Regions from separate parts of the Vibrio sp. Vb0937 genome, predicted to be linked through region 1. Evidence: predicted binding sites of a transcription regulator. Region 1 holds the regulator's gene; each other region holds the start of a gene.
What was found. The regulator PurR, encoded in region 1, represses purine synthesis genes. The targets are predictions, from matches to a motif close to TNANGNAAACGTTTNCNTNA.

Region 1 (7,832 bases):
TGTGCTTCTGCTGGGTTTTTAGCGATAAATATTTTCATCAAAATACCCACTTCACCAATTACGAGTTTTGCTGACTTGGTGTCGGCCTTACTTTATTCATAACCCATTTAGTGATGATTGGAAATAGTCCCAATAGCGCAAAAGACGCTAATACTGCGGGTGAAACAATGCCCGATAGGCTTTCAATTGTTGCTAATTGAGTACCTGCATTCAGATATACGGCTGTGCCTGGCAGCATACCTATTTGGCTAGTGAGATAAAATCGACCTACAGACATCGGTGTTAAGCCCATCAGTAAGTTGATTAGAAAGAAAGGGAATACAGGGATTAGACGCAAGGAAAATAGATAAAAAGCTCCGTCTTTTTCGACACCTTGATTAATTGCGTTGAGTTTATTTCCGAATTTGTTTTGTACCCAGTCACGCAATAAGTATCGGCTGCTCAAGAAGGCCAGTGTTGCCCCCATAGTGCTAGCGAAAGAAACCAGTAGCAAGCTTGTCCAAAAACCAAATAAGGCTGCACCAAGTAAGGTGACTACTGCCGCTCCTGGGATAGAAAAAGCGGTAATTGCAATGTAGGTAAAAAAGTAAATCGCAGCCGAGAATACAAAATTCTGATCGATGTATGTAGTTAGTGCTTCTTGTTGGGCTTTTGCATTCTCTAAGGTTAAATACTGGCCAAAGTTAATACCTAAAAAGACGATAGCCGCTAGTAGGATGAGACCTAATATCAGTTTCTTATTCATAATTTTGATTCCAATTTGGGATATATGTAATAAGACAGTAGGAAAACCGAAAAAATTTCACAAAAAAACCGCAGATTAGACTGCGGTTTTACAAGATAGTTTTTAGGCCGACTTTTATTGGAGGCCGTTCATCAACTCATCTCGGCGAGCTTGAGGTACCACACTCCAATGAGTGCCGTTGATAGCACCTTCTAGTGCCCATAGCAACTCAATGTTGACGGTTGCAGAGTGCGTATCTCTTATCGCTTTATAGGCGTTAAGCGCACCTTCCTCTTCAAGCTTCTCTACGGATTCGATGCCGGCTTTTTTTAGCATGCGCTCGGTAGCCAGTCGTAAGTTAGGCAAATCTTTCAAACGGTTAGGCTTTGTACTTGCTTGCTGTTCTTTCTCAAGCTTTGCCTTTTTCAATGATTGATTCGCTACTTCGATTAAGCGTTCGCTTGATTCCCATAAATCGCTGGAAATAGCGTAGTACTTTGTAACGACTGGAAAGCCACGTTTTTTATAAACGTAAGGCTTTAGCCCTTGTTTCTCGAAGTCAGATGAAGTTTTTTGGTCTGCTCTGATATGAAGCTGATTGTTTACCACTAGTGCAAACATTGTTTCATCAGCGAATAGTCCGAAGCCACCAAACATTGAGCGCGACTTGATATTACCAAGTGCCTCAAATAGCTTCATAGAGTCTTTGAGTATCGGTTTATCCATGTTTTGTTATCTCGGTGTAATTAATATTACGCCACCAAAAGTCAGGTCCGAGAGAGTAGCAAACATGCGTAAAAACAATGTCATTACAGAGTAAAGTCATTGCTTACACACTTGCCATCGGTAACCCCGCTACCTTCCATATCGTAATATGGTTCAGGCCGGAGGCTTTGCGTCCCACTCTTTCGAATGGTTTGCCCTGTGCGTGACACAATGAGCATACTTCTTATATTGAATTAACATCACGGTTTAGCGTTAAAAGTGTGATTTCGGTTCAATAAAAATGATAGATTGAATGCTCTATTTTGCATATGGAAAGGTGCAAATTGGCCTTTGAAAAGGAGTTCTTAATATATATTACATTTATATAAAACAGGGAGTTAACGTTAGTCAATTGTTATTAGAGTGGTGTGAAGTATTAGAGAATGCTTAATTTTTCCAAAAAAATAAGCGCCCCTGTAGAGCGCTTATTTAACACGGTTAAATACAGTGAAATTTAGTTCATTTTTTTCACAGTATTTCGAATTACAAGCTCAGGTTGCATTTCGAAAATTCGTTTTTCGTGTTCTTTATCTTTGATACGCTCAAGTAGAATTTCGAATGCATTTTTACCAACACGACGTTTAGGTTGGTGGATAGTCGTTAGCGGTGGAGAGAAGTATTCCGCAAGCTCTATGTTGTCGTAGCCGATCACTGAAATATCTTCAGGAATTTTGATCCCGTTTTGTTGCAAGCGGCTCATTAGGCCTAGAGCCATTGTGTCGTTAAAACAGAATACCGCCGTCGGGCGCTTGTCCATTGCGGTAATTTTATCTGCAACTAATACGGCCGTATCACATTCAAAGTTACCTTCAAGGATCCAGTCTTCATTTACAGCTAGGTTCGCTTCGCTCATTGCGCGACGGAAACCTGCAATGCGCTCTTGGCAAGCAAGCTTTTCAAAATGACCGCTTAGACAAGCGATATCCGTATGACCATTGTCAATCAGATGTTTGGTCGCAATGTAGCCACCTTCTTCTGAGTTATCCATGATTTTGTCTGCTTGCGAGCTCTCTGGGCCCCAATCCATGACCACTTTAGGAATGTCCGCATGACGGTCAAGCATCTCTTTTAGTTCTTCGGTTAAGTCAGAACACATCACTAGGATGCCATCAACGCGCTTTTCAGCCAGCATACGAATGTAATCGCGTTGTTTTTCGTAAATCCCGCCTGTGTTACATAAAATCAGAGTATAGCCTTGGCGGTAACAGTAGCTCTCAACGCCATCAATCACTTCTGAGAAAAATAGGTTAGTTGATTGAGTTACTAACATGCCAATCGTACGAGTTGAGTTGCATTTTAGGCTGCGTGCAACGGCACTTGGCGCGTAATTCAGCTCGTCAACGGCTTTCATTACTTTTTCTTGCGTTGCTTCTGCAACGAAACGCGTTTTATTGATAACGTGCGAAACTGTCGTAGTGGAAACGCCGGCTAAGCGAGCAACGTCTTTTATCGTGGCCATAAATGGTGTCCTGTATCGAGCTACTGAAATATGTCGTATTGGATGTACCTGATGCTCTAATGGTTTCACACCTAGCAATATAAAATTGGCGCTAAGTGTCTCGGCAGCGGTTGATCCAAGTGCGACAAAAGGGTACGTAGCAGCATCGGTCGATGAATTTTATCTTTTTTCTATCTGATGAGAAATTGCCATCAACCTGTTAAGAAAACACAAAAACCGCTATATTTCAGCGGTTTACATATAAATCATATTTAATCGTTTGCGCTCACATTTTAGCCCTATGTGGACTGACTAGCAATGTTTTCAGCAAGAGATTTGTGTATTTGAAGTCACATTTTGACTGCTAAATAACCAAGCGTCTTTGCGCTAAGTTAAGGCAAACGAATATTATACCCAAGTTACTTACAATTGGTCACTTTCAGGCATACAGGAAGCCCGATAGGCAGGCTCCCTAAAAATAGGCGGCAATTATTCACCAAGAAGGTAGGCGCTGTCTAGTTTACAAAATGCAACTAATAGTTTCGCGACACTCGAGTAAAATCCAAATTCGTCGAATTTTTTACATTTGTCTGAAAACTGAGGTAACCAAGACATCAATTGTTGCTGGATAAAGTCGTTTTGTTTAACGAAGGCTTCTTCCATGTGTTTTTCTTGTTCAAGCTCGTTTGAGCGGATAATCATGTTCCCGAGAAAGTCGAGCTCAACGGCTAAGTGATCCGCAGGTTCCTTTAGGTTTTCGTCTACTTGAACGCCAAATTCAGCCATCAACTTTTCCATTTCCTCAGCTGGCTTGTCATTCAGTAAACCTGATTCACCAATGTACATGGATGCGTAAGGAAGAGCGCCGTATTTTTCTGTCTTCAAAAACAGTTCACAAAAGTCAGCTGCAAGCTCTAGTTGTGCATCTTCACGATCTTGTAACCGATTCAATGCATCAACTAGGCTATCAACGGCTGGTTTTAGCGACTCATTTTCACCTAAACCTGCGAGAAAACTGCGAATTTCAACACTGTGATAGGCTTCCAATTCTTTCTCTGTTAGTTCTTTTGCGAACAAGCTCGAAAACCACCAGTAAATTTCAGCGCGTTTTTCATTAAAAGCTTTCACTTCTTGCATTTTGGGCTCCTGAATGATGCTTCAAGTCATGCATCACAAAGTCAATTAGGGATATCCCCTAAGTGTAATCAATTAAAATGAATAGCAGTAACTATAATTGTTATGTTTTATGGTCAAAAATGACCGTTTATTAATAGCAATGGGTAAGCTTGTTTTGAATCAATAAAAACGCTAAATCTTGCGTTTTAATGTATCTATGACTAGAAATGTTACTAGTTATGAATAGAATACGTCTTGGATAATAAGAAGACAGAAAAGTGGTGTAAATGAGCTATCACGTATTAGTCGTAGAAGATGATGTTGTAACTCGTAGTAAGCTTGCGGGATATTTCCAAAATGAGGGCTACCAAGTCAGCGAAGCAGAGAGTGGCGCGGAAATGCGTGAAGTTTTGCAAGCGGGCGATGTAGACCTGATCATGCTGGATATTAACCTGCCTGGTGAAGACGGCCTGATGCTTACTCGTGAGTTACGTAGCCAATCGGATATTGGTATCATATTAGTAACAGGACGCACGGATAGCATTGATAAAATCGTAGGCCTAGAAATGGGTGCTGACGATTATGTGACAAAACCTTTTGAACTGAGAGAGCTGTTAGTTCGCGTTAAAAACTTGCTGTGGCGTATTTCAGCAGCGCGCAGTGGCAGCTCGAAAGCGAATGAAACCAGTGAAGAGCACATTGTGCGCTTTGGGGAGTGGACATTCGACATTCAACGTCGCGCACTTAGCCGCAACGGTGAGCCAGTAAAACTAACTAAAGCAGAGTATGAACTTTTGGTGGCATTATCGTCTTACCCTAACCAGGTGTTAAGTCGTGAGCGTATTTTGAACATGATCAGCCATCGAGTGGATGCGCCGAATGACCGCACCATTGATGTTCTTATTCGACGTATGCGCGCAAAAATGGAGTTCGATCCTAAGAACCCACAGATTTTTGTAACGGTGCACGGCGAAGGCTATATGTTTGCTGGTGACTAGTTTGAACATAACTCAATCGTAAAAAGAAAAGGAGAGCTTCGGCTCTCCTTTTTTGTGGCTTCAAGATAATACTAGTTTGCTTCAACCATTGGTGTTTGCCCGACAGTATCACGCAACCTTTGCCAAATACTGCCCAAGTACTCATGCCAATAAAGCTCTGTTTGTTCTAAGTAACGCGCTTTAGGTGAGTATTTATCCCAAGGTTGACTTATCTCGCTAATAGCTAAGAAGTTGGTCGGGGCTGGGATTGGTTTAATGCCTGCTGCGTTGAACTCATACAATGCACGGCTCATGTGACTCGCAGAAGTGACTAACACAATCTCCTTTTGTTGAACGAATGCAGCCGCTTGACGCGCCTCTTCCCACGTATCTTTCGCATCTTCTAATAAAATGATATCGGATTTCGCGACTCCCAACGCAAGGGCAACGTTCGCCATCATTCGCGCGTGGCTAATTTCAGATCCGCCAGCATAGCCGGATAAGATTAATTTCGCGCCTGGATACATTCTTAAAATACGAATGCCCTCAGTTAAGCGCATTAATGCTGCACGGCTTAACTGCGAGGTGGGTGGAATCTCGTCATCGATAACATGACCATTCCCTAAAACCATCACGTAGTCGATGGTGCCAGAAACTGGCAAAAAGGCTTTATGCTCTCGCTCTAACGGCATAAGAAGCTTGGTTGAAACAGGTTGGAAGGCAACAAGAAAAATGCCAACAAAAGAGAATAGAACAACGAAGCAGCCAGTTTTACGTTTTGTAGTAAAACTAATGAGAGCAAGACCCAACAAGCCTATCAGCAGCAATGCCGGAAGGGGCATAAGCATGGCTGACACTACTTTTTTCAGCTCAAACATACATAAATAGTCCGAAAAAACATCAATTGATAATAAAAATGAGGGTATCCCTCTTTATTCCTGCTTTCCTTGTGCCAGAATAGCGGCACAATCCGTTATGATAACTCAGCAGAAGTGACAGAAGACCGCAATTTCGACGATATCGCCCACAAATTTGCAAAAAATATTTACGGCTCCGATAAAGGGGAGATCCGCCAAATCATTGTGTGGGAAGATTTTCTACAGATTCTAAGTGAATTAGATGCTGACCAGCAACCCCTAGAAGTGTTAGACGCTGGTGGTGGTTTGGCACAAATGTCGCAAAAGCTTGCTAAGCTCGGACATCGAATCGCTTTATGTGATCTATCTTCGGAAATGCTGCAGTTGGCTAAGCAGGATATTGAAAAAAACGGTTTGCTTGAGCAGTATCGCCTGATTCATTCGCCTGTCCAATCCATCGGTGAACATATGGATGTACAGGTCGATCTGGTTATGTTCCACGCTGTGATGGAGTGGCTGGTTGATCCTAAGGCCGCACTTGAAACAGTTCTAGAACAAGTAAAACCGGGAGGCATCGCATCAGTCATGTTCTACAACCACCACGGTTTAGTCTATAAAAACGTGGTTTGTGGCAACATTCCTCATATATTAGACGGCATGCCTCACCGAAAAAGATTTAAACTACAGCCGCAAAAAGGCTTAAAACCTGAAGAAGTCTACCAGTGGATAGAAAATTCAGGTTTTAATATTTGTGGCAAATCTGGTATTCGCTCATTTAGTGATTACATAGGCAATATGGAATACATGGGTGATTACGAGTTTGAAGATGTGTTGGCGCTAGAAAAACAACTTTGTCGACAAGAGCCATACCTCTCATTAGGCCGCTACATTCATGTGTGGGCTAAAAAGAACGATAAACAGGAATAACAATGAGTGAGATGACTCTCAATGCTGCAGAGCAACCAATCGATGAGCTGGTTGGCTGGGTTAAGCAGCACGATTTCTCGTTGAACCTGACCACAGAGCGATTGGCATTTTTGATAGCCATTGCCGTACTGAGTAATGAAAGGTTCGATGAAGAACTGGGTGAAGGTGAACTGCATGATGCATTTGCCATCGTCACTCGACTATTTGATGAGACTGGCGAAGCCTCCGCTTTTCGTGCGAACAATGCGATCAACGAGATGGTTAAGCAGCGTCTTATGAGCCGTTTTGTCAGTGAAATTACTGACGGAGCGAGCATTTACCGCTTGTCGCCATTAGCGATAGGAATAACCGACTACTACGTGCGTCATCGTGAGTTCTCAAAACTGCGTCTATCTATCCAGCTATCCATGGTAGCGGATGAAATGGCGAAAGCGATTGAGGCAGCACAAAAAGGTGGCACACCGGGTCACTGGAAGAAAAACGTATACGGTGTTTTAAAATATTCTGTAGGCGAAATTTTCGATCAAATTGACCTCAACCAACGTGTTATGGATGAGCAGCAACAGTCAGTGAAACAACAGATTGCTGACCTGCTTAACAAAGACTGGCGCGAAGCGATCAACAACTGTGAAGCACTTCTGTCAGAAACATCAAGCACGTTGCGTGAACTTCAAGATACGCTGCAAGCCGCCAGTGATGAACTGCAAACTCAGATCCTCGATATTCAAGAAATTGTTTACGGTGACCCTGAGCTGGAGTTTATCGAAGAAGCCTTGTTTGGTCTGCAAATGAAGCTGGACCGAATCACAAGCTGGGGCCAGCAAGCGATCGACCTTTGGATTGGTTACGACCGACACGTGCACAAGTTTATTCGTACTGCAATCGATATGGATAAGAACCGTGCGTTTAGCTCGCGTCTGCGTCAATCCGTCAAAGATTACTTCGATGCGCCTTGGTATCTGACTTATGCAGATGCGGAGAGGCTTTCTGACCTTCGTGATGAGGCCCTAGTACTGCGTGATGACGAG
Region 2 (7,832 bases), on a different contig from region 1:
GGTAGTTAACAACTGGTTGTAGAGAGAACTCTTCAGCGTATTCACCTTCAGTTGGGCGACCTAGGTGAGACGTAACCATTACTTTAGCGCCTGCTTCTAGGCAGTGCTTAATAGTTGGAAGAGATGCGATGATACGTGCATCCGAAGTTACTTTACCGTCTTTTACTGGCACGTTTAGGTCAGCACGGATAAATACACGTTTACCTGCAAGATCCAGGTCAGTCATCTTGATTACAGACATGATGTGTCCTCTCAAATATTTAATAATTAAAGTTTTTGAAAACTCGGCAACCCTGCCAAGCCTGTTAATTCTTCAAACTGGTTATAGATATGGAGATATTATGGATTTATTTCAAGGCTAGAAATAAAAATTCTCCATCACTTCTTCGTCATTACTGTTCCACTTGCGAAGAAGCTTGCATTGCTAAGGCAGTATCCAGCATCCGGTTAGCAAAGCCCCATTCGTTGTCGCACCAAACGAGCATTTTTACGAGTTGCCCGTTACTCACTCTAGTCTGGCTTCCATCCACAATCGCACTATGGGGGTCGTGGTTAAAGTCGATGGAAACGAGTGGCGATTCAGTATAGTCAACAATGTTACGTAATGTACACTGAGATGCGTTAACAATGGTTTGATTTACGTCATTAACTTTCACATTTGTACTAATTGTGACACTTAAATCCATTGCAGTGACGTTAACCGTTGGAACACGAACAGAAATTGCTTCGAATTTGTTGGAAAATTTCGGGAAGATTCTTTCAATCCCCTTATGCAACTTAGTGTCCACCGGAATAATAGATTGGCTTGCAGCGCGGGTACGGCGTAAGTCGTTATGATACGCATCGATTACTTGTTGATCGTTCATGGACGAATGAATTGTCGTAATGGTGCCAGACTCTATGCCGAAGGCTTCGTCTAATACTTTTATGATGGGAACGATACAGTTGGTGGTGCAAGAACCATTGGAGACAACACGGTGCTCGTCTTTCAGAGTTTCGTGGTTCACGCCATAGATAATCGTATTATCTAGGTCGTTTGCGCCCGGGTGCGAAAACAGTACTTTCTTCGCGCCAGCTTCTATATGCGCTTGCCCATCCGCTTGCGAACCAAATACACCAGTGCAATCCAAGACGATATCAACTTCTAAATCACGCCAAGGAAGTAATTCGATTTCGGAGAGGTGGAGAATGCGAATGGAATCATATTCACCGCTGTCATGATGAACATGCAAATGTTCTTGGTCATGGGAAATTTTTTTACCAAAGCGACCATGACTGGTGTCATATTGCAGTAGGTGTGCCATCGCCTCTGGCTGTGCTAGTTCGTTAACCGCCACAACCTTGATCTGCTGGTGTTTTCCGCTTTCATACACCGCTCGCAGAACATTACGACCTATACGTCCAAATCCATTGATCGCAACCTTTAGCATTTATCCTTCGCCCTACCAAAAATTTCGTGTCACAGATACTACCTGATCAGGCTGACAAACGCACCTGTTGAATCAAAGTAAAGCAGGATTAAAAAAGGTCGAGACTATGCTCGACCTTATTACAACGATAGATAATTAAAATGCGACGTCTAAACCTAACCAGTAGCGACGACCATCTTCAATATATCCGTATTCTTCGTAACTGATTTCCTCGTCCAGCAAGTTATAGATAGCGCCTTTAATACGAGTATTGTCGGTTAACTGGTATGTCACACCGGCGTCCACAAAGGTATAAGCTGGTTCTACAATACTGTTTCTTGATGGGCCAGTAACCGGATCCATTTCTTTACCTCGGTACGTGACTTTCGCCCAGCTCTCTAGATCTGTTGTCGTTTGCCAAGTCACATCCACATTAAACAGATGCTTTGGTAACTGCTGCAGCGGCATGCCTTTGTATTCACCTGTTTTTTGCTCTGAGTCGGTAAATGTGTAGCTCGAGCTAAGGTAAATGGTTTCCGTTAACGGCGATGCTAAGGTCGCTTCAATACCTTGTGTGACGGCTTCATCCACGTTAATACGGTACGTTGGATCTGCGCCCCATTGGTTTGGACCATCAGTACAGATAGTGTCTGGACAAACAACACGTGTGATCTTATCTTTGAATTCGTTATGGAACGCTGTCAAAGAGACATCTAAGCCAGAATCACCTTGATACAAGACGCTGATTTCTTTGTTTAGCGACGTTTCAGGGTCAAGATCTGGGTTACCGTAGATATTACCGCCACCACTGACTTGCGCCCAGCCAGGAGTAATTTCACGTAATTGTGGAGAACGGAAACCTGTTGCCACACCGCCTTTCACCGTCCAAGACGGGTCAACTCGCCATACACCGTAAACACGCGGACTAAAATGCGCGCCATAGTTTTCGTCATGATCTAGACGGCCGCCAAGCGTAACGCTAAACGGATCAGCGATTCTCCATTCATCTTCAATGAAAACAGCCCACTGCGTATTCGATGTTTCAGTCTTCGACGACGCTTTGTTGGAGGTGAAATCCTCAAGCTCTGCATGAGTGGCGTCCACACCCGTCGTCAACGTATGGTTTCCAATACCAGTCACCAAGCTCGATTTGAACGTGGTGTTGGTGATCGTCATCTCACGAGATTTGTTCTCGCTCTCTTCACGCTGTAAGTAAGTATCTGAAGTACCAATCGAATCCCAATCACCGTTGTGGCTTACCGTTACGTAATTACGACGATATTCATTCAGTGAGTCTTCACACCCACCACGACACCCAGTGGTCGGCACTGAAAGGCCCACATTACCACGACGACTTTGTGCCGACGTGCCACCTTCTAATTGCACCGAGTGGCGCTCATTAATCTGGTAAGTCAGTTTTGAAGAGATACTCTGCATATCTTTATCTTCATAACCGTATTCGATGTCATCTTCTTCTCTGGTTGTGTACTGACCATATACTTGGAGAGATAAATTTTCAGCCAACGGACCATTAACGAAAAAATTCGCGCTCTGCTCTCCACCTGAGCGGCTATTCTCTTGTAGTACCGTGCCCAGTTGAACATTACCCGTCCACTCTAGCGCATCTTTTCGTGTGATGACGTTAATCACACCACCAATCGCATCAGAACCATAAAGCGTCGACATTGGGCCACGAATAACTTCGATTCGCTCAATCGCTTGAAGAGGAGGTAACCAACCTTGTTCGATACCAGGACCGTCACTATTTGGACGAGTTTCACGCGTGCTTTGACGCTTACCATCGACCAGTATCAAAGTGTATTTAGAACCCATACCACGGATACTAATGTCGGTGGTATCACCACCACCTGTCACGACAACACCTGGTACACTTTTTAGTGCATCAGTCACATCGCGGTAATAACGAGAGTCCAACTCCTCACGTGAAATCACACTAATACTTGCAGGCGCGTCCGCTTGAGATTGCTCGTAGCTTGATGCAGTTACAACCACTGTTTCCATTTTAGAAACTGCATCATTGGCAAAAACATGAGGGACACTGACGAAGGCTAAAATACCAGTTGCGGTAATAACTGGCAGTCTAAGAGTAGACATCTACATCTCCATAATTGATAATGATTATTATTTTCGAAAGTGAATTATTCACAAATAGAATGAGATGCATAGTGAGAGTTATGGAACGGTTCTTTCCATTTATGGAACTCGTACATAACGCAGTAAGGAGTAAAATAAATATGCACGACTTAGCATCAATTAGAGCCTTTGATGCGCTCAATCAGCATAAAAGTTTGACAGCCGCTGCTAAAGCCCTTAATCAGCCAAAATCAACGCTAAGTCGTCGCTTGGCACAATTAGAAGAAGACTTCGGTCAGGCTCTAACCGCCAGACAAGGTAATCGATTAGTTCTGACAAGAGCTGGAGAAATCTTTGCCCACTACAGCCGCCAGATTCTTGAGTTAAGTGAAGAGAGTTATGATGCACTTCAAGGTTTAACGAACCAAGTTTCAGGGCCACTGCATATTGTTTGTCACACTGCCTTAGTTAGAAGCTGGCTCGGCGGCGTACTCAATCGTTTTCTTGCTGATAATCCCGATGTTAGAGTTCAACTTACCAGTGACTTTTCTGAGGCGCATCATGACCCAGATTTGTTCATCTGGCTCGGTGAACGTAAAGAGCTAGACTGGCGAAAAGAAGTGCTGGGGGTATTTCGCTATACCCCTTTTGCCTCTCCAAATTATCTAAAACAACATGGGCCTATACCGCACCCCAAAGAACTTGAAGCACATCCATGGATCGATTTTGGTTCAGTGCAAGAAAATGGATTGATGCTAGCACACCCTCAACACGGTGAGTTCTTTTTAGAACCCTTTGTTAGTCGCCTATACAGCGACAACATAGCAATGCAAATAGACAGTATCGCGAATGGTCATGGTATTGGACTGCTGCCGACTTGGACAGCATGCGGCTATGAGAAACATCACCCAGGGCGAATCACACCTTGCTTAGAAGGTTGGCTTTCTGAGCCTATTTCCATTAACTGCTATACACCAGCAGGACGACCACCACTGCGCTTATCCGTACTTTTAGACTGCATTCATCAAAGCATTCCACAAGGTTGGAAAACCTGACAAAAATAAAAAGGCCATCATAATGATGGCCTTTCTAACTTTAGCATCTAACAGTTGTCGTTTACGTTCGACTGTTTAGACGGTCCTGCAATTACGCTAGCAATTCTTTTGCTGTGTTCACTACGTTTTCAGTCGTGAAGCCAAACATTTCGAATAGCTGACCAGCAGGTGCGGATTCACCGAATGTTGTCATACCGATGATGCGACCGTCAAAGCCAACGTACTTGTACCAGAAATCAGCAATGCCCGCTTCAATAGCGATACGTGCCGTTACGTCTGATGGCAGTACAGATTCACGGTAAGCGGCGTCTTGTTTGTCGAATGCATCTGTTGATGGCATTGAAACAACGCGTACTTTCTTGCCTTCTGAAGTTAGTTGCTCAGCGGCTTTCACTGCAAGCTCAACCTCAGAACCTGTTGCGATAAGGATTAGCTCAGGCTTACCTTCGCTATCTTTCAGGATGTAAGCACCTTTCGCGATGTCTGCGACTTGTTCAGCAGTACGCTCTTGTTGCGCTAGGTTTTGACGAGAGAAGATAAGTGCAGTTGGTGCATCTTTACGTTCAATCGCTAGTTTCCATGCAACTGCAGACTCAACTTGGTCACATGGGCGCCATGTGCTCATGTTTGGAGTTACACGTAGAGACGCCATTTGCTCAACAGGTTGGTGAGTTGGGCCATCTTCGCCAAGACCGATCGAATCATGCGTGTAAACTTGGATGTTCTGAATTTTCATCAGCGCAGCCATACGCATTGCGTTACGAGCATATTCCATGAACATTAGGAATGTTGCGCCGTAAGGAACGAAACCACCGTGCAATGCGATACCGTTGATGATAGCGGTCATACCGAATTCACGCACACCGTAGTGGATGTAGTTGCCAGAGAAGTCCTCCATTTCTAGAGACTTAGAACCAGACCACATGGTCAGGTTAGAAGGCGCTAGGTCAGCAGAACCACCCATAAACTCAGGAAGCATTTGACCAAACGCTTCTAGTGCATTTTGCGATGCTTTACGTGATGCAATGTTCGCTGGGTTTGCTTGAAGATCGGCAATGATTTGGTTCGCTTTTTCTTCCCACTGTGCAGGAAGTTCGCCGTTTAGACGTCGTTTAAGCTCTGCCGCTTCTGCAGGGTAAGCTGCAGCGTATGCTTCGAATTTTTCATTCCAAGCTGCTTCTTTCGCGGCGCCCGCTTCTTTTGCATCCCACTCAGCGTAAACATCTGCCGGGATCTCAAATGGGCCGTACTCCCAACCTAGGTATTCGCGAGCCGCTTGGATTTCATCGTGACCTAGTGGTGCACCGTGACAGTCGTGCGAACCAGACTTGTTAGGAGAACCGAAACCGATAATTGTTTTGGTACAGATAAGCGTAGGACGTGGGTCCGCTTTTGCTGCTTCAATTGCTGCGTTGATCGCGTCTGAGTCGTGACCATCGACTGCTGGGATTACATGCCAGCCGTACGCTTCAAAACGCTTAGGTGTATCGTCAGAGAACCAGCCTTCAACGTGACCGTCGATAGAAATGCCGTTGTCATCCCAGAACGCGATCAGTTTGCCTAGACCTAACGTCCCAGCAAGAGAGCATGCTTCATGCGAGATGCCTTCCATTAGACAGCCGTCACCCATGAACACATACGTAAAGTGGTCAACGATATCGTGACCTTCTTTGTTGAACTGTGCCGCTAGTGCTTTCTCTGCGATCGCCATACCAACAGCGTTAGTGATGCCTTGACCTAGAGGACCAGTTGTTGTCTCGATACCAGGCGCGTAGCCGTACTCTGGGTGACCTGGGGTTTTTGAGTGCAATTGACGGAAGTTTTTCAGATCGTCAATAGATAGCTCGTAACCGCTTAAGTGCAGTAGAGAGTAAATAAGCATTGACCCATGACCGTTTGACAGCACAAAGCGATCGCGGTCGGCCCACTCTGGGTTTGAAGGGTTATGGTTTAGGTGAGAGCGCCAAAGAACTTCAGCGATATCAGCCATACCCATTGGTGCGCCTGGGTGGCCTGAGTTAGCTTGTTGAACACCATCCATGCTTAGAGCACGAATTGCATTGGCAAGATGTTTACGAGACGACATGTCTGCTCCTGAGTACATTAAGCGAAACGAAAAGTAGGTCATAATTCTCTCAAAGCCCTGTTGGGTGTGCAAACGTTTTCCAGTCCAAAACCTCACAAATATTGCACCTTTCGCGCCAAATCGTTCGAGGTTCTTAAAATTATCAATAAATCAGGCAAACGTTTGGTTATAACAAAAACCAAAAAAGAGCTTGTAATTCGAGCAATCAAATTTAGAATAGACGTCTAGATGTAGATACACCTACAAAAATTAGTATTAATTTGCGCTGGAGAGTTTATCATTCCCCAGTTTTAAACCAGATATAGTGGAGCTAACATGGCTAAGCACCTGTTTACTTCTGAGTCAGTATCAGAAGGTCATCCAGATAAAATTGCAGACCAGATTTCTGATGCGGTTCTTGACGCGATTCTAGAGCAAGATCCAAAGGCTCGTGTTGCATGTGAGACTTACGTTAAAACCGGTATGGTAATGGTGGGTGGTGAAATCACGACTTCAGCATGGGTAGACATCGAAGAGTTAACTCGTGAAACCGTTCGTGAAATCGGCTACGTACATTCAGATATGGGCTTTGACGCAGATTCTTGTGCGGTACTAAACACAATCGGTAAACAGTCGCCAGATATCAACCAAGGTGTTGATAAAGCTGACCCTAAAGAACAAGGTGCAGGCGACCAAGGCATCATGTTTGGTTACGCTTGTAACGAAACTGAAGTACTAATGCCAGCGCCAATTACTTACTCTCACCGTCTTGTTCAAAAGCAAGCAGAAGTTCGTAAAAACGGCACACTACCTTGGTTGCGTCCTGATGCAAAATCTCAGGTAACATTCCAATACGATCAAGGTAACATCGTTGGTATCGACGCGGTTGTTCTTTCAACTCAACACTGTGACTCAATCTCAACTTCAGACCTGCGTGAAGCGGTAATGGAAGAGATCATTAAGCCAGTGCTACCTTCTGAGTGGATCAACAAAGAAACAAACTTCTTCATTAACCCAACCGGTCGCTTCGTAATCGGTGGTCCTATGGGTGACTGTGGCCTAACTGGTCGTAAGATCATCGTAGATACCTACGGCGGCGCAGCTCGTCACGGTGGCGGTGCGTTTTCTGGTAAAGATCCATCAAAAGTTGACCGTAGTGCAGCATACGCAGCACGCTACGTAGCGAAAAACATCGTAGCGGCAGGCATG
Region 3 (7,832 bases), on a different contig from region 1:
CTGAACCGGGTACAGATGGTAGCTGGTCAACGGTATGTAACATCTAATTATTATGGATTATTTGTTATAGCCTAATGTTTACAGGCACTTAAACAAAAGCGTACGATGATTATCGTGCGCTTTTTTGTTGTGATAGTTTGTCGTTTAATCGAATTGGTAACTTTCGGGTATGACGACAATACCTTTGTCTGAGATTTTAAATCGCTTCGCATCTTCAAGTTTGTTGATGCCAATTTGAGTATGTGGCGGAATACGAACATGTTTATCAACTATGCAGTTTACCAACTGACTTCCTTCACCAACTTCTACGTCATCAAAAATGATGGAATCGACTACCGTTGCACTATCTTGAATGCGTACGTTAGAGGAGATTATGGAGTGCTGTACTGAGCCTCCGGAATTGATGACACCGGTAGCAATGATGGAGTTAATAAAAATACCTTCATTACCCGTAGCCGACGATACAGTACGAGCTGGTGGAAACTGCGGCTCGTAAGTACGAATCGTCCAATTGGACTGATAAAGATTCATTGGCGGCACAGGTTCTAGTAGATCCATATTCGCTTCATAGAAGGAATCAATGGTACCTACGTCGCGCCAATAGCAATCTTTATCGACGCGCCCTTTACTACCACAGAATTGATAAGCGTAAACGGATTCCGTATCAATCAGCTTAGGTATGATGTCTTTTCCGAAGTCATGGCTTGATGAATCGAGTTTTGAGTCTTCTTCAAGCACTTCTTTCAAAACATCCATATCAAAGATATATATTCCCATAGAAACAAGGCTTCTGGTCGCGCTTCCAGGAAGGGTAGGTGGGGTTTCAGGTTTCTCTATAAACGAAGTAACGAGCCCGCTTTCTGTGGTGCCCATTACACCGAATGCTGAAGCATCCTCTACGGGAACATCCATACAGGCAACGGTGAGCTTAGCACCTTTCTCTTTATGCTCTTCAAGCATTGCGGCGTAGTCCATTCGATAGATATGATCGCCGGATAACACAACCACATGCTTTGCATCATTTCGCGATAGCAACCACATGTTGTGATAAATCGCATCGGCGGTTCCTTCATACCATGCACCACCTTTGCGCATTTGTGGTGGAACAGCAGTAATGTACTCACCTAGCTCTGGATTGAATATCGACCAGCCGTCTCGTAAGTGTTTTTGAAGTGAATGAGATTTATATTGGGTTAAAACAAGGATCTTGCGTAAACCCGAATGTAAACAATTGGTTAGTGTGAAATCTATAATTCTATATTTTCCGCCAAAAGGTACGGCTGGCTTGGTTCTGTCATCGGTGAGTGGGCTGAGTCTAGACCCCATCCCTCCTGCTAAAATTACGGCGAGTGCGTCTTCCATAGTATTCCCTTTCCCTTTTCTGACATGCATCAAAACGGTGCTAACCTGAAGGAGGTGGTATGCAACGCAGAGGTTTTGAAAAGCATGTGCTAATGTGCTTATTAGTGAAAAGTCTACTACAAGAATCGAGCCATAGAATATCTCCTTAAAAATCAAGGAGGTTAAAATTTCACTGTAAGACAACTGCACCATATTAGTGAAGCGCTAAATAGCCCGTGCATCAAATTGGCGCAAAATTGTAGAAAGGAGAAGTCAACAAGTATGGATTTACAATGTAAAGTGGCGACAAAACAAGAAGATAAATAGGGTTTTCTAGCTTAATAACTATGGCTAAACAAGGCTTAGGGTTAGCGTCTTAACTCTAAAGGTCTAAAACAGGCGCGTTGATGTAAGGCAAGAGAGCTTTGTATCAACAATTCAAGAGTAGAAGGCCTGAGACAACTCTTTTCACAGTTGTTGAGAGTGAGTGGATAGGTAAGTAGACCACTCACTCAATGAATATGTTCACTATCACTGATAGCGATACGTTATCACTGCACTAAGAGAGACCGACGATATTTCCTTCATCATCAAGATCTAAGTTCATAAATGCGGGTTTATCAGGTAAGCCTGGCATCGTCATCACGGTACCAGATAATGCATAAACGAATCCTGCGCCCGCACACAAGCGCAGCTCACGGATTGGGACGGTAAAACCAGTTGGTGCGCCTTTGACTGCGGAGTCTGTGGTTATAGATAGTGGTGTCTTCGCGATGCAAACCGCTAAGTTGTTAAAGCCTAATTGCTCAAAATGTTTGAGCTGTTCAGTCGCGATAGGAGTCATTTCTATATTGGTTGCTCCATAGCCCGCTTCACATACTGCCATGAGCTTTTCGAGTAATGATTGCTCTTTGTTGTATAACGGACAAAACTCTATAGGCGTGGTACACGCATCAATAACATGTTGAGCTAGTTCCGTTGTGCCTTGTCCGCCTTGCGAGAAAGCGGTGCTGATGGCTACTTTAACTTCGGGATTAAATTGGTGAATCAGCTCTTCAAGAGCTTTAAGCTCTTTCACACAATCTTGTGGAAACTGGTTAATGGCAACGACAGCAGGTAAACCGTATTTATGAACGTTATTTATGTGCCATTTTAAATTTTCAAACCCAGCCTCCAATGCTGCTTGGCCCGGATTAAAAATGGAATCTGGAATAGCCATACCTGGCCGTAAATCGTAGTGTCCAGAATTCGCTTTGAGGCCACGTAATGTTGCTACGATCACTACACAGTCAGGAGCTTTGTTGGCGGCAGCAGCTTTAATGTTACACGCTTTCTCAAATCCCATATCCGAACCAAAACCGGCTTCAGTTACCGTGTAACCTGACAGTTTTAGCGAAATATCGTCCGCGATAATGGATGAATTTCCATGGGCGATGTTTGCAAATGGACCTGCATGGATCAACGTAGGAACACCTTCTAGAGTTTGCATCAGTGTTGGTGCAATCGCCTCTTTTAGTGTTACTGCCATTGCTCCTGCAACTTGTAGATCTTCCGTGGTGACCGGGTTTCCGTTCAAATCGTACGCTACGACAATTTTCCCGATACGTTGGCGTAAATCTTTTAAATCTTTGGCTAGTGCAATGATAGCCATTAACTCGGAAGCGGCTGAAATATCGAACCCTTCGTCACGCTCGAAACCATTGATGGTTTTTCCTGCATCATTGAGGCCAATTTTGACTTTACGTAGTGCACGATCATTATGGTCCATCACTCGTTTCCAAGTAATACTTGCCGTGTCGATTTTAAGTGCTCTTAACCCGGTGCGTGATTCAAAGGCATCATAACCCTCGCGTTGCTCATGGAACAAGCGAGCGTCAAGAGCGGCTGAAGCAAGGTTGTGCGCCGCTGTCACTGCGTGAATGTCACCAGTAAGGTGTAAGTTTAACTCTTCCATTGGAGCTACTTGAGAATAACCACCGCCCGCTGCGCCACCTTTAATACCGAAGACGGGTCCCATCGAAGGTTGCCTTATACATGCAGTAACAGATTGATTAAGCTTTGCTAAACCTTGCGCCAATCCTATCGTCGTAACGGTTTTTCCTTCGCCAAGAGGAGTCGGCGTGATCGCAGTGACGAGTACAAGTTTACCGTCATCATTTGCTTTGAGTCGTTCCAAACATTTTGGGTGGACTTTGGCTTTGTGCTTCCCGTGAGTGTCATACTCTTCGGGCAATAGTCCTACTTTTTCCGCGATAACATCAATAGAAAAAAGTGGTGTGTTTCGGCAAATTTCGATATCTGACTGCATGGAGAATCCCCAAAGTGGCACACGGGTAGCGTTGAAAAACTACCTGAGTTATAACGAGTATTATTGTGAGGCAAAGGTCTGCTTGGTGATGGTACTGTTTCGGTTAGGCTTGTAAAGAGTTTACTGCTTCGTATTGTGCGACATACTAACGAAATCTACTCGTTATAGTGCTAGATAAAAACAAAAAGGCCACCAAATGGTGACCTTGATATATTTTTAGCTTTAAAGCTGTCGTTTTAACGATCCCAATAAGTCTCTTCTAAGCTATCTTCTCGTTCAGGAAGCGCTCGCGATAGGCGAGGAGAGTGCTGCGTCAACACTTCATAGCTTACTCGGTTTGCGTATTTACAGATCTGAGAAAGCGAGGAGTAGGTTAAGCATCGTACTTCGTGCTTTTCTGAGTTAGGCACTTCTTTTTGGTGGAAAGAGTTTGCTGCCATGTCATGCAGTAAGGCTGAAAGGGCTGCATCACCTGCACCATTAGTGTTCTTAATCTCTAATGGTCCACCAAGGTAAGGGCCGATGTGAGAGTAGACCTTCATTGGGTTTTGACAGTCTTCTTTACGCATCGCACGACTAAACTCGTACTGGTTAAAGGCTTCGAGGGAGCTTTCAAGGATGTCGTGTGTGGTTTCTCGTTTTACTTTCTCGTCGGTGTAACCAGCCATGTACAGACCATTTGGTCCTGCCGTACACAGTACGAGATCAACCCATTCAAGTGCTTTATCAGCAGCAGCTAGCGGCTCTGTTTCACCTGTTAGCGCCGCACCTTCTTCTTCATTCATAGCGACAACAGAAATGTTTTCGCGAATGTATTCTTGCCACCACTGTGCGTTACCTTCGATAACGTACTTTGTCCCTAACGTAAGTACAACAGGGACATCGTGCTTCTTAGCAAAGTCGATCGCTCTTTGTACCGCTTTAGGCATTGGATCTTCTTCTTTACCACGCATTAGGTAAGAAGAAACAACCAGGGCTGATGCTTTCTCAAAGATCTCTTCAGGAATGCTTTCCGGAAGTAGTTGATTCATATGACCTTCGTTGATAGCAAATGTACGCTCACCGTCTTGAGAAATTAGGGTGTAGCAGCGACCAATAGGGCCATCTACCGTTTGTAAATGGTTAAGGTTCATGCGTGAAGACGTACGGCAAAGGTAGCGGTAAGCAAAAGAACCGACTTGAATGTTCTTAGACATCACACCGAGCAAAACGGATTTGCTATCGGCTAAAACTGAGTAGTTGTGAAGAGTATTGCCAATCGTGTCACCTGGGTATTGGTGTGTGATCAGGCCTTGCTCAACCAGTTCTTCGTAAAGTGCATCTGCTTTGCTTTCTTCAAGAACGAGCGAATGTCCTTTACTCAGGTTGTATTTCTCTAAAAACGCGTCATCTACACGTGCTTCGATATCTACAATGGTTTGACCGACACCAACAATAGTTGGGCGATATAGCTTAGGTGCCTGTCGGATTTGGTTTACTAATGGATCTCGAGCGTGAGTTGGGAAGTAGTGTTTAGATTTACGCTGACCAGGAAACTTCATGCTTGTTCTTGAGTGAGAAAAAAAAGAGGCGGGATTGTATCACAAAAAAATGAAAATCGTGGCGATTTATTACAAAGAAGTCTGCTCGCTGAAAAAATCAGCGAGCTGAGTAAATAGCAACCAAAGCAGCTGCAATTTATGACGCTTGTCGTATTGCAATGGGTTGTTTTTTAAACTTGTTGCTCAGCAGCGCCCGGAAAGAGCCTGCTCCGCGCTAACTAAATTTACCCGCGTTACTTTTTCACTTCAGTTGGCTCAACGTAAGCCTTGGTACCCCAAAGTGGGACTGTCGAAAGGCTATGCTTAAAACTACCATCGGTCTCTTTTGTTGTATAAGACAAGTAGAGTAAGGTTTGGTTATCGGCATCATAAATACGGCGAACCTTCATTGTTTTGAAGAAAATGCTTTTTGACTTCTTAAATACAATTTCACCGGACTTACTCTTATCTATTTTTGCAATCATTTCCGGTGTGATTTCGCCAGTCTGACGACATGATATTGAGCTATCACTTGGATCTGCTAAGCTGAAATCCGCTTCGATAGAGGCGATGTGACATGTGACACCTGTTACCACCTCGTCTTTCAACTCACCGACTTTGATGTCTTTCAAAGTAAACCAACCGAGCCCCACGTCAGCAACATCGTTATCTGAACAACCAACTAGAGTAGTAGCAAGCAATGCACTTAACAGCATCTTTTTCATTATTTTTGTCCTTAACTAGGAAAGATATTGATGAAATCTATCAGAGGTTTGCACCTAAAACAAAATTTAGCCACGGAAAGGTCTATGTGCGCTAGGTTTGTTGCGGGCTTCATGCTAATGTACTGCTCTAAACGAAGGTATCAAGATGAATGAACAACAGTTAGCCAGTATCGAGCGTAAAAATACATGGCTGTATGATCTGGTCGAAGTTGAATTTCCGACACCAGAGAGTTTGAAAGGGCGCGATGTCTATTTCAAAACGCTAGAAAAAGCAACGTATCAAGTAGTCGACAAAGACACACTACTGGAAAGTGACTCTGAATTTAACCCCGACGATATTTTTCTGGTCGATTTTCATCGACTGACCATTATGTTCTCTATCTTGCAATCTCAGCGCTGGAAACAGCAGTATGATAAAGATATGATCATTGAATATCTGACACAGATTATCCTCACGCCAGATTTTGAATTATATGTTGGTTTTAAATCTGGAGTCCCAATTGGTGCTGCTATTGTTAGCCATCTCGAAGGAAATACACTCATCTCTGATGTTGCTGTTTCTGAATCAAAATACAAAAGCTCGTTTGTGGCTGATCTGGCTAAAAGACTAAGCACCGAGCAAAAACTGTTAGACTCAGTGGTTATCGAAAACTAACTTACACATCAATGTGCATAAAAAGTAAAGCAAGATGACGTTGGGTGATCTTGCTTAGAAAAACTGTAATTGCTCCCTTCTATTTCCATGAAATGCCAAGCTCGTCGTTTCAACAATCCCAAACTCAAATAAGATTAATCCAAACATTCTTAAAATCAGCTTGGGCTTGAGCCTTTAAGACGTCTGGAGATGGCTATGGCAATTACCAATATTAAGTGCGTGATATTTGACTGTGATGGTACGTTGGTCGACAGCGAAAGACTGTGTTGCCAAGCGCTCGTCAATGTATTTAACCAGCATGGGGCTGAGTTAACGATGGAAGAGTGCGTTTCTCACTTTAAAGGAGGAAAGCTCGCAGACATCCTTTTAGATACTAAAGAATTGAAAGATATCAAAGTCCCAATTGATGTTTTAGAGCCGCAATACCGAGAAGAAGTCCAGTCTCTTTTTGTGCGTCACTTACAGCCGATGGATGGCGCAAAACGATTAATTCAGTTTTTGGATTCGCATAATATCGAATATTGTGTGGCGTCTAATGGACCTAAAGATAAAATTGAATACGCTTTGGAGTTAACCGGTTTACTCGATGCTTTCCGAGGGAAAGTGTTCTCGGCATTCGATGCGAATAGTTGGAAGCCTGAGCCCGATTTAATCATGTACAGTGCTATGAGCATGGGCTTTTTACCAAGTGACTGTCTTTATATTGATGACACTCCTAAAGGAGTTGAGGCGGGACTAAACGCCGGTATCAAAACGGTGCAGTTATTTAATGGTGAAGCTATCAATCGTGTTGATGACGAGCGTGTAATTCGCATCCATCATTTAGATGAATTAAAAGAGCAGCTGTGTGGCTGCTCTGTTTGACCTATTAATGGCAAACCGGACTTAAGCTGTGGATGTGCTTAAGTTTAGACTGTAGGTAAGGCGTTTGATGTAGACATTGGATAGATGAGAAGTTTTTTGTATGAAATCCGCAAGCAGCGCATGTGAATTTCTCGCCATCCGATGAAATGAGATATTCATCTCCTTGGCAGAGTGGGCAATTCAGGTTCTCTATGTCTTTTGTGTCTTTGTAATTATTCATATTGTTTTCCAGCAGCAAATTGGAATTGGCAAGATCAAGCATAGCGGAACGCTTTGTTTAAGAACATTATTTCATCCGGTACAGCGAGAACTTGAGATTCACTTCAAATATCCACTTGGATGTCGTAGAAAATATCGAAGGTAATAGTTGAACACGGCTTAATGAAAAGGGCTCCTTAAGGAGCCCTTGTTGATCATAA
Region 4 (7,832 bases), on a different contig from region 1:
TACGTCTTCAACGCTTAGCATTTCGCCTTGAGTGACGCGAGATGGGTTGTAGCGAGTCAGTAACAGATGCTGTTTTACTGGCTCTAGCCCTTGTTCTGCACGCAGTGACTTAGAATCTAAAATACCGAGAATGCGGTCAGAGTCACGTACAGAAGAGACTTCTGGGTTCGTTGTGACAATGGCTTCATCGGCATAGTACAAGGCCATTAACGCGCCTTGCTCGATACCTGCTGGTGAATCACAAATAATGAAATCAAAGCCCATTTCATCAAGTTCGCCGAATACGCGCTGAACACCATCTTTTGTCAGTGCGTCTTTATCACGAGTTTGAGAAGCAGGAAGAATAAATAGGTTGTCCGTGCGCTTATCTTTGATCAGCGCTTGGTTTAATGTCGCTTCACCGTTAATGACGTTTACAAAGTCATACACGACGCGGCGCTCACAGCCCATGATTAGATCGAGGTTACGCAAACCGATGTCAAAATCGATCACCGCGGTCTTTTTTCCCTTAAGAGCTAGACCAGAGGCGATGGCTGCGCTTGAAGTGGTTTTACCAACGCCACCTTTACCAGACGTTACTACAATAATGCGTGCCATTTTTTTTCCTTTTTAGATTAAATCGCGAGAACTTCTAAATGTAATGATTCATCGGCTTTACTGATCATTACTTTCTTTTGCCAGTACTCGCTTTCAATTTGATCGCTTAACCAGTAGTCACCCGCAATGGATACCAGTTCTGCTTGTAAATCGTGGCAAATAATACGCGCTTCCTGCTGACCACTTGCTCCTGCAATCGCACGACCTCGAAGTGTGCCATGGATATGAATAGAGCCGTCAGCAATGACTTCAGCACCAGCACTTACGTGCGCTAGCACCACCAAATCACCATCTTTTGCGTAGATCTGTTGTCCTGAGCGGACAGGCGTACGAACTACTTTCGTTGGTGCCATTTTGGCAGGTGCTTGGCTTGGTGATTTGCTCGCCGACATAATGGCGAAGCCAGCTTCGGAAGCAAGGTTTTGTACACGCTTGTCTTTACAGCCCGTTACACCGACCGGAATAAAACCAGCATCTGAGATGCCTTGTTTAAGCTTAGGGAAATCAATGTCGCCTTGTACTTTTGCTATATTGATTACCAAAGGCGCGGATGCAAAAAAAGAAGGTGCTTGAGAAACTTTTTCTTGCAAAAATTCGACAGTCTTTGCGATCTCATTGTCAGAAAGGTGTAAAACTGACAATGTAAAACTGCTACCTTTAAGGTCTGGTGAATGGGTCATCGTGGACTTCTTGCCTTTATTGAAAGAGCGTTGCCTTAAACTAGGTATGTCATGTTATATTTCATCCTTTGACGCAGCAAGTTCTCTCGTGGGCAAATAGGTGAATTAATCTCAAATTTGCTATTAAGTTTGCGAGAATTTGACGTTTTCAACCTAATCCGCACTCAACGCGGCTAAATCAGCATAAAAGGCGTGTCATGCTTTGTTCTATTTATAAAAGCTCGAAAAAAGAAGGTACTTATCTCTATATTCCGAAAAAGGATGATTTTTCACAGGTTCCTGACACCTTAATGCAGATGTTCGGTAAGCCTATCGCTGTCATGACGATTAAACTTGATGGCCGTAAATTGGCACAAGTTGATATCGAAAAAGTGAAGGCTTCATTACAAAATGATGGCTTCTTTCTTCAGGTTCCACCGCCGCCGGAGAACCTATTAGAAAAGTACAAAGAACAAAAAGCCCAGCAGAAAGGCGAATAACGTCATCGTTTTTCATCTGGGATTTCTGCCTTGCTCAAGGAGGGCAATATGAAAAAGATACTGGCTACCATGCTTAGCGTTGGTATGTGTACCTCGGCTTTTGCAAGTAGCGAGGGTTTTGATGAATACTTGAATAAGCTGCGTGCTGAAGCTCGTGATAAAGGTATCTCAGAGCAGGTCATTAGTGCTGCTTTTGCTAATGTTGAGTACAAGCCCCGAGCAGTAAAAGCGGACCGAAACCAACCAGAAAAGAAACTGACATTGGATGAGTACATTCCTCGCGCGGTGCCTGAATGGAAGGTGAAGCAAGCCAGACAACTCTACAAAGAGCATTACACCGAGCTAAAGCGTATAGGCGATGAGTACGGTGTCCACCCGCGCTTTATTGTGGCACTTTGGGGAGTTGAAAGTAACTTTGGTAAGTTTACCGGCAACTTTAAAGTGATTGATGCACTATCCACAATGGCATTTGAAGGCCGTCGTGAAGAGTTTTTCCGTAAAGAGACCATGTCGGCACTGCAGATCCTCGATCAAGGCCATATTGAGCTAGAGAACTTTAAAGGCTCATGGGCTGGTGCGATGGGTCAATGCCAGTTTATGCCAAGCTCTTTCCTTCGTTTTGCTGCTGACGGCAACGGTGATGGTAAAAAAGACATATGGCAATCTGAAGCGGACGTGTTTGCATCAACCGCTAACTATTTGAGCAAGTCTGGTTGGGATGATAAATATACTTGGGGTCGCCAAGTTAAGGTTCCTAAAAATATTGATCGCAGCCTAGAAGGGCGCACGGCTGAAAAAGGCAAATACCTTCAAGAGTGGAGCCAATTAGGTATCACAAAATATGACGGTAGCCCGTTGCCAAAACTGGATGAAGACATCAAAGCATGGTTGATCATGCCGGACGACGAGAATGGTCGTACGTATCTGGTTTACAATAACTACAACGTATTGATGAAGTGGAACCGCTCTTACTACTTCGCACTTGCTGTGAGTCACTTGGCTGACCGCATTAAATACTGATCTGCCATCAAACAATTTGGCATTCAGTCTTCAATACAAGGGCTCTTCGGAGCCCTTTGTTTTTTCTATAACCAAATCGAGGTAAAGCGTGTTATCTGAACGTGCCGCACAAATGGTGATTTTCTCCGCTCTTCTTAAACACAAAAGCTTCACAGCTGCTGCAAAGAGCTTAGGCGTGTCGGTGTCTCATGTGAGCAAACAGTTGAGTCAGTTAGAAGCGTCTCTTGGTATCAAGCTTGTTCAACGCACTACGCGAAGCTTTACGCCGACTGAGGCAGGGAAAACCTTTTTTCATCACTGTGAGCAAGTGGTACAAGCGGTGAGCAGCGCCACATTAGAGATGGAAACCCAGCGGGATGAAGTAGCAGGTTTGGTACGTCTTGGGTTGTCGCAATCATTTGGTACCTTACACATTATTCCAGCGATTCAAGAGTTACGCGAACTGTATCCTCAACTTCAAGTGGAAGTACATCTGTTTGACTATAAGGTCGATATGTTAGCCGAAGGGCTCGATTTATGGGTAACCAACAACGAGCATTTGCCTGAAGGTTACATTGCGCAGCGTTTGACGGATTGCCAGTTTGTTGTTGCGGCATCGCCAGATTACTTATTGAAACATGACACGCCAGCAGAACCGGATGACCTATCTGCTCACAACTGCCTCATATACAGAAGCTGGGAGCGTGACTATACGGGGTGGGCGTTTACCAAAGATCAGCAAGAATTGAATGTAAAAGTCTCGGGTAACTATTCAGTGGATCTGGCAGAAGCCGTTCGGGATGCGGCTATTGCAGGTTGGGGTATTGCCTACCTTGCCACTTACTTGCTGGGGGATGAGTTTAGAACGGGTAAGTTAATACAGCTGTTACCTGACTGGAAAGCCAGCCAGTCGATGCCGTTTTATGCGGTATACCCAAGCCGCCAGCATATGCCAAAAAAAATATCCGCAGTGATTAACTTTATCAAACAGAAGATCGGCAACCCTTGTCATTGGGACCAACGTTTGGCGCCTTACATCTCTATTCCTAAATAACAGGATCAATGACGTTGTAGAACGACACATAAGGTGATTCACTTCACAAAAATTTTTCCTGAACCAGAAACATATTTTCCATATGGAAATAATTAAAATAAGCAAACGTTTATCTTTAATAAATTCAATTGGTTATTTTGTTGGTCAGTTATTGGTCGCTTAAACTTTTCACACTGTTAACATCCTCAACTTGCAGCATTTTGAGTCCGCTATACAATCCGGTGCCTTCCATATCCCCCTTCTGTCGGATTCATTTTATGAACTCAATTATTGGTATCGTAGCCATACTATTCCTAGCATGGCTACTTTCTACAAATAGAAAAAATATAAAGCTGAGAACAGTGTCGTTTGCGTTTGCTTTGCAGGTACTGTTTGCGTTGTTGGTTTTATATGTACCAGCAGGACGAGATGCGCTGAATTCAGTGAGCAGTGTTGTGTCGAATTTGATCAACTATGGTCAAGAGGGCATTGCGTTTTTATTCGGTAATTTGGCGACAGGGGGCTTCACCTTTGCGATCAATGTTCTGGGTATCATCGTTTTCTTCTCCTCTCTTATCTCAGGTCTTTATCACATTGGTGTGATGCCAAAAATCATTAACTTTATCGGTGGTGGTATTCAAAAGCTGCTGGGTATCGGTCGTGCTGAGTCTTTGTCTGCTACGGCGAATATCTTTGTTGGCACCATTGAAGCACCATTAATGGTAAAGCCTTACCTAAAACACATGACTGACTCGCAGTTCTTTGCAGTTATGACAGGTGGTTTAGCGTCAGTTGCTGGCGGAACGTTGGTTGGTTACGCATCACTGGGTGTCGACCTCAACTATCTTATTGCTGCTGCATTTATGTCAGCACCTGCCGGCTTGTTGATGGCAAAAATTTTAATGCCAGAAGATACGGATAAAGCAGCAGATATCGACATTAGCCAAGTTGAAATTCCACGTGCAACCAACGTAGTAGAAGCATTAGCCGATGGTGCCATGGCGGGTGTACGCATTGCTGTATCGGTCGGTGGTACGTTACTGGCGTTTATTAGTGTCATTGCAATGCTAAACGGCATGTTAGGCTGGATAGGTGATCTTATTGGGACCCCCTTAAGTTTTGAGCTCATCCTAGGTTTTGTGTTTGCGCCAGTCGCTTGGTTGTTGGGTATACCATGGCAAGAAGCAACCACAGCAGGCTCGCTGATTGGTAACAAGATTGTGGTGAATGAGTTCGTCGCTTTCATCCAGCTTGCAGAAGTGAAGTCTCAACTTAGTGAACACTCACAAGCAATCGTGACGTTTGCTTTGTGTGGCTTTGCAAACATCTCAAGCATGGCGATGCTGATTGGTGGGTTGGGCTCTTTGGTACCAGAAAAGCGTGCATTTGTTTCTAAGCATGGTTTCCGTGCGATTATCGCTGGTGTCATGGCGAACTTAATGAGCGCTTCTATTGCGGGCGTGATTTTAAGTCTGTAATTGAAATAGATATAAACAATTAGCAAAAAGGCTCCTTGCGGAGCCTTTTTCGTATCTGAAGTTTTACGCTATTTGTCTGTGTGGAACTGTTCGCAAGCGAGCATTGTGTTCTCAATTAAACTTGCGACGGTCATTGGGCCAACACCACCAGGAACAGGAGTAATAAAGCTCGCACTTTCACGTGCTTTGTCGTATTCCACGTCACCAACTAGTTTGCCTGAATCAAGACGGTTAATACCGACATCGACCACCACTGCGCCTTTTTTAATCCACTCACCAGGGATGAAGTTAGGCTTACCAACCGCAACCACGACAACGTCAGCTTGACGCACATGACTCTCTAGGTCTTTGGTAAAACGGTGACATGTTGTTGTTGTGCAGCCCGCAAGCAGCAGCTCAAGTGTCATTGGACGACCAACAATGTTTGATGCGCCAACCACAACCGCATGTTTACCACGTAGCTCAATGTTGTAACGGTCGAGTAGGGTAATGATGCCCTTTGGCGTGCAAGAGCGAAGCTTTGGAATACGCTGCGCAAGACGACCAACGTTGTAAGGATGGAAGCCATCCACGTCCTTCTCTGGGTGAATGCGCTCTAAAACATGTGTTGTGTCTATGCCCGCAGGAAGGGGTAATTGCACTAGAATGCCGTCAATTTCATCATCGTTGTTTAATTCATCAATCAGAGCTAGTAACTCTTCTTCTGAGCTAGACGCAGGAAGGTCAAAAGACTTAGAAACAAACCCAACTTCTTCACATGCGCGGCGTTTGCTACCGACATAAACCTGAGAAGCAGGATCTTCACCAACTAGAACCACTGCTAAACCAGGAGCACGTAGCCCAGCTTCAACACGTGCTTTAACACGTGCAGCCACTTCAGATCGAACAGTTTGGGAAATGAGAGTTCCGTCTATATTTTGAGCAGTCATGACTTTCCTTATAAATTAAGAAGGCAGATTATCTGCGGCGCATTGTCGCAGAATTTCTTATCAACATCCATACGCAAACGTTTGCTTTGTGGTGTTTTTGAACATTAAGCGTTTTAATGGACTTTTTTTAGGCATTCAGATCAGAATGTTATGAAAACCCGTTGATTTACCCGTTTGAACTCGTATAATCCTGTCCCTGTAGCGCGCCCTTAGCTCAGCTGGATAGAGCACGTCCCTTCTAAGGATGTGGTCATTGGTTCGAATCCAATAGGGCGTGCCATTTATTCAAAAGCCCCGATAACTCTTTGAGTTGTCGGGGCTTTGTCGTTTTTAGGTTTTTGGCTGTAATTGCCACTCTATCTACAACTTTTGAATGGCATTCTAGCCATTGCAATTTCTAGCAATCTGGATAGCCACCAACAAAAAAGCGCTGGTTAACCAGCGCTTTTGCATTTATTAAGGGAATTACATCTTTTTAAAGATGATGGAGGTGTTGATGCCGCCAAAGGCGAAGTTGTTACTCATCAAATATTTCACGTCCAGCTCTCGACCTTGTCCAGCGATGTAGTCTAAATCGCCACATTGCTCGTCGAGGTTTTCTAGGTTGAGCGTTGGGTTAAACCAACCTGTGTGCATCATTTCTAAACCTAGCCACGCTTCAATCGCGCCACAGGCGCCTAGTGTGTGGCCAAAGTAGCTCTTGAGTGAACTGATTGGCACTTTGCCCAGAGCATTCGCTGTTGCGTTGCTTTCCGCAATATCGCCGCGGTCGGTGGCAGTGCCGTGAGCAGATACATAGTCGATCTTCTCAGCAGGAATGCCCGCGTTTTGCAAAGCCATTTCCATACAGATTTGCATGGTTTCCATCTGTGGTTGAGTGACGTGTGCGGCATCACAGTTGCTGGCAAAACCGATGATTTCTGCATAGATTTTCGCGCCACGAGCGACGGCGTGTTCGTACTCTTCCAGAACCAGTGTTCCCGCACCTTCACCAATCACCAAACCATCGCGATCGGAGTCATAAGGTCTTGGTGTGCTTTTCGGGTCTTCATTCTTCAGACTGGTGGCAAAAAGGGTATCGAAGACAGCGGATTCCGTTGGGCACAATTCTTCAGCGCCACCAGCAACCATTACCGTTTGGTAGCCATGTTTGATCGCTTCGTAGGCGTAGCCGATTGCTTGGCTGCCAGAGGTACATGCACTGCTGGTTGGGATCACTCGGCCTTTCAAACCGAAAAATAGACCAACGTTCACTGCTGTGGTATGCGGCATCATCTGCACGTAAGTCGTTGCGGTGATCGCTTTCGTGGTTTTCTCATTCAGCATGACACCAAATGCGCCGATGGCGTCAGTACTGCCTGTTGATGAGCCGTATGCGATACCCGTTTGACCATTGGTGAGTACGCCGTTACCAATCAAACCTGCTTGGCTCAGTGCGTTTTCTGTTGCGACGGTCGCCAATTTGGAAACACGCCCCATGCCGCGTACTTGCTTGCGCTTGTAGTGCTTTGGCAGTTCAAAATCTAAAATTGGTGCCGCGAGCTTGGTGTTCAAACCATCATACTGTTCGTAAGAAGGCATGTATTGCGTCGCGTTCTGGCAGTCACGCAGTTTTGGTTCGACAGATTGCCAATCGT

Region 2: a site for PurR is predicted at 6,795-6,814, ahead of metK (methionine adenosyltransferase). Genes of this name have one in related genera too.
Region 3: a site for PurR is predicted at 3,716-3,735, ahead of R7P67_RS04725 (formate--tetrahydrofolate ligase). Genes of this name have one in related genera too.
Region 4: a site for PurR is predicted at 3,907-3,926, ahead of R7P67_RS20500 (NupC/NupG family nucleoside CNT transporter). Genes of this name have one in related genera too.

Annotation. Positions count from the first base shown of each region.
Region 1 is NZ_JAWOTK010000003.1:94,575-102,406, forward strand. It holds gene R7P67_RS07295 (DUF2007 domain-containing protein) at 1-38, opposite strand, end outside; gene R7P67_RS07300 (TVP38/TMEM64 family protein) at 59-745, opposite strand; gene R7P67_RS07305 (TfoX/Sxy family DNA transformation protein) at 860-1,450, opposite strand; cyclic di-GMP riboswitch class I at 1,567-1,656, opposite strand; gene purR (HTH-type transcriptional repressor PurR) at 1,944-2,948, opposite strand; gene torD (molecular chaperone TorD) at 3,417-4,064, opposite strand; gene torR (two-component system response regulator TorR) at 4,331-5,041, shown strand; gene elyC (envelope biogenesis factor ElyC) at 5,113-5,898, opposite strand; gene cmoM (tRNA uridine 5-oxyacetic acid(34) methyltransferase CmoM) at 6,013-6,804, shown strand; gene mukF (chromosome partition protein MukF) at 6,807-7,832, shown strand, end outside.
Region 2 is NZ_JAWOTK010000016.1:19,160-26,991, reverse strand. It holds gene R7P67_RS17140 (phosphoglycerate kinase) at 1-241, opposite strand, end outside; gene epd (erythrose-4-phosphate dehydrogenase) at 393-1,430, opposite strand; gene R7P67_RS17130 (ligand-gated channel protein) at 1,566-3,524, opposite strand; gene R7P67_RS17125 (LysR family transcriptional regulator) at 3,665-4,558, shown strand; gene tkt (transketolase) at 4,650-6,644, opposite strand; gene metK (methionine adenosyltransferase) at 6,960-7,832, shown strand, end outside.
Region 3 is NZ_JAWOTK010000002.1:253,966-261,797, reverse strand. It holds gene R7P67_RS04735 (chitinase C-terminal domain-containing protein) at 1-47, shown strand, start outside; gene glgC (glucose-1-phosphate adenylyltransferase) at 145-1,362, opposite strand; gene R7P67_RS04725 (formate--tetrahydrofolate ligase) at 1,901-3,649, opposite strand; gene R7P67_RS04720 (inosine/guanosine kinase) at 3,886-5,190, opposite strand; gene R7P67_RS04715 (CreA family protein) at 5,424-5,894, opposite strand; gene R7P67_RS04710 (flavodoxin) at 6,040-6,549, shown strand; gene R7P67_RS04705 (HAD-IA family hydrolase) at 6,745-7,413, shown strand.
Region 4 is NZ_JAWOTK010000029.1:24,157-31,988, reverse strand. It holds gene minD (septum site-determining protein MinD) at 1-597, opposite strand, end outside; gene minC (septum site-determining protein MinC) at 615-1,277, opposite strand; gene R7P67_RS20515 (YcgL domain-containing protein) at 1,475-1,756, shown strand; gene R7P67_RS20510 (lytic transglycosylase domain-containing protein) at 1,805-2,776, shown strand; gene R7P67_RS20505 (LysR family transcriptional regulator) at 2,865-3,809, shown strand; gene R7P67_RS20500 (NupC/NupG family nucleoside CNT transporter) at 4,067-5,266, shown strand; gene folD (bifunctional methylenetetrahydrofolate dehydrogenase/methenyltetrahydrofolate cyclohydrolase FolD) at 5,335-6,195, opposite strand; tRNA gene R7P67_RS20490 (tRNA-Arg) at 6,399-6,475, shown strand; gene R7P67_RS20485 (beta-ketoacyl-ACP synthase) at 6,661-7,832, opposite strand, start outside.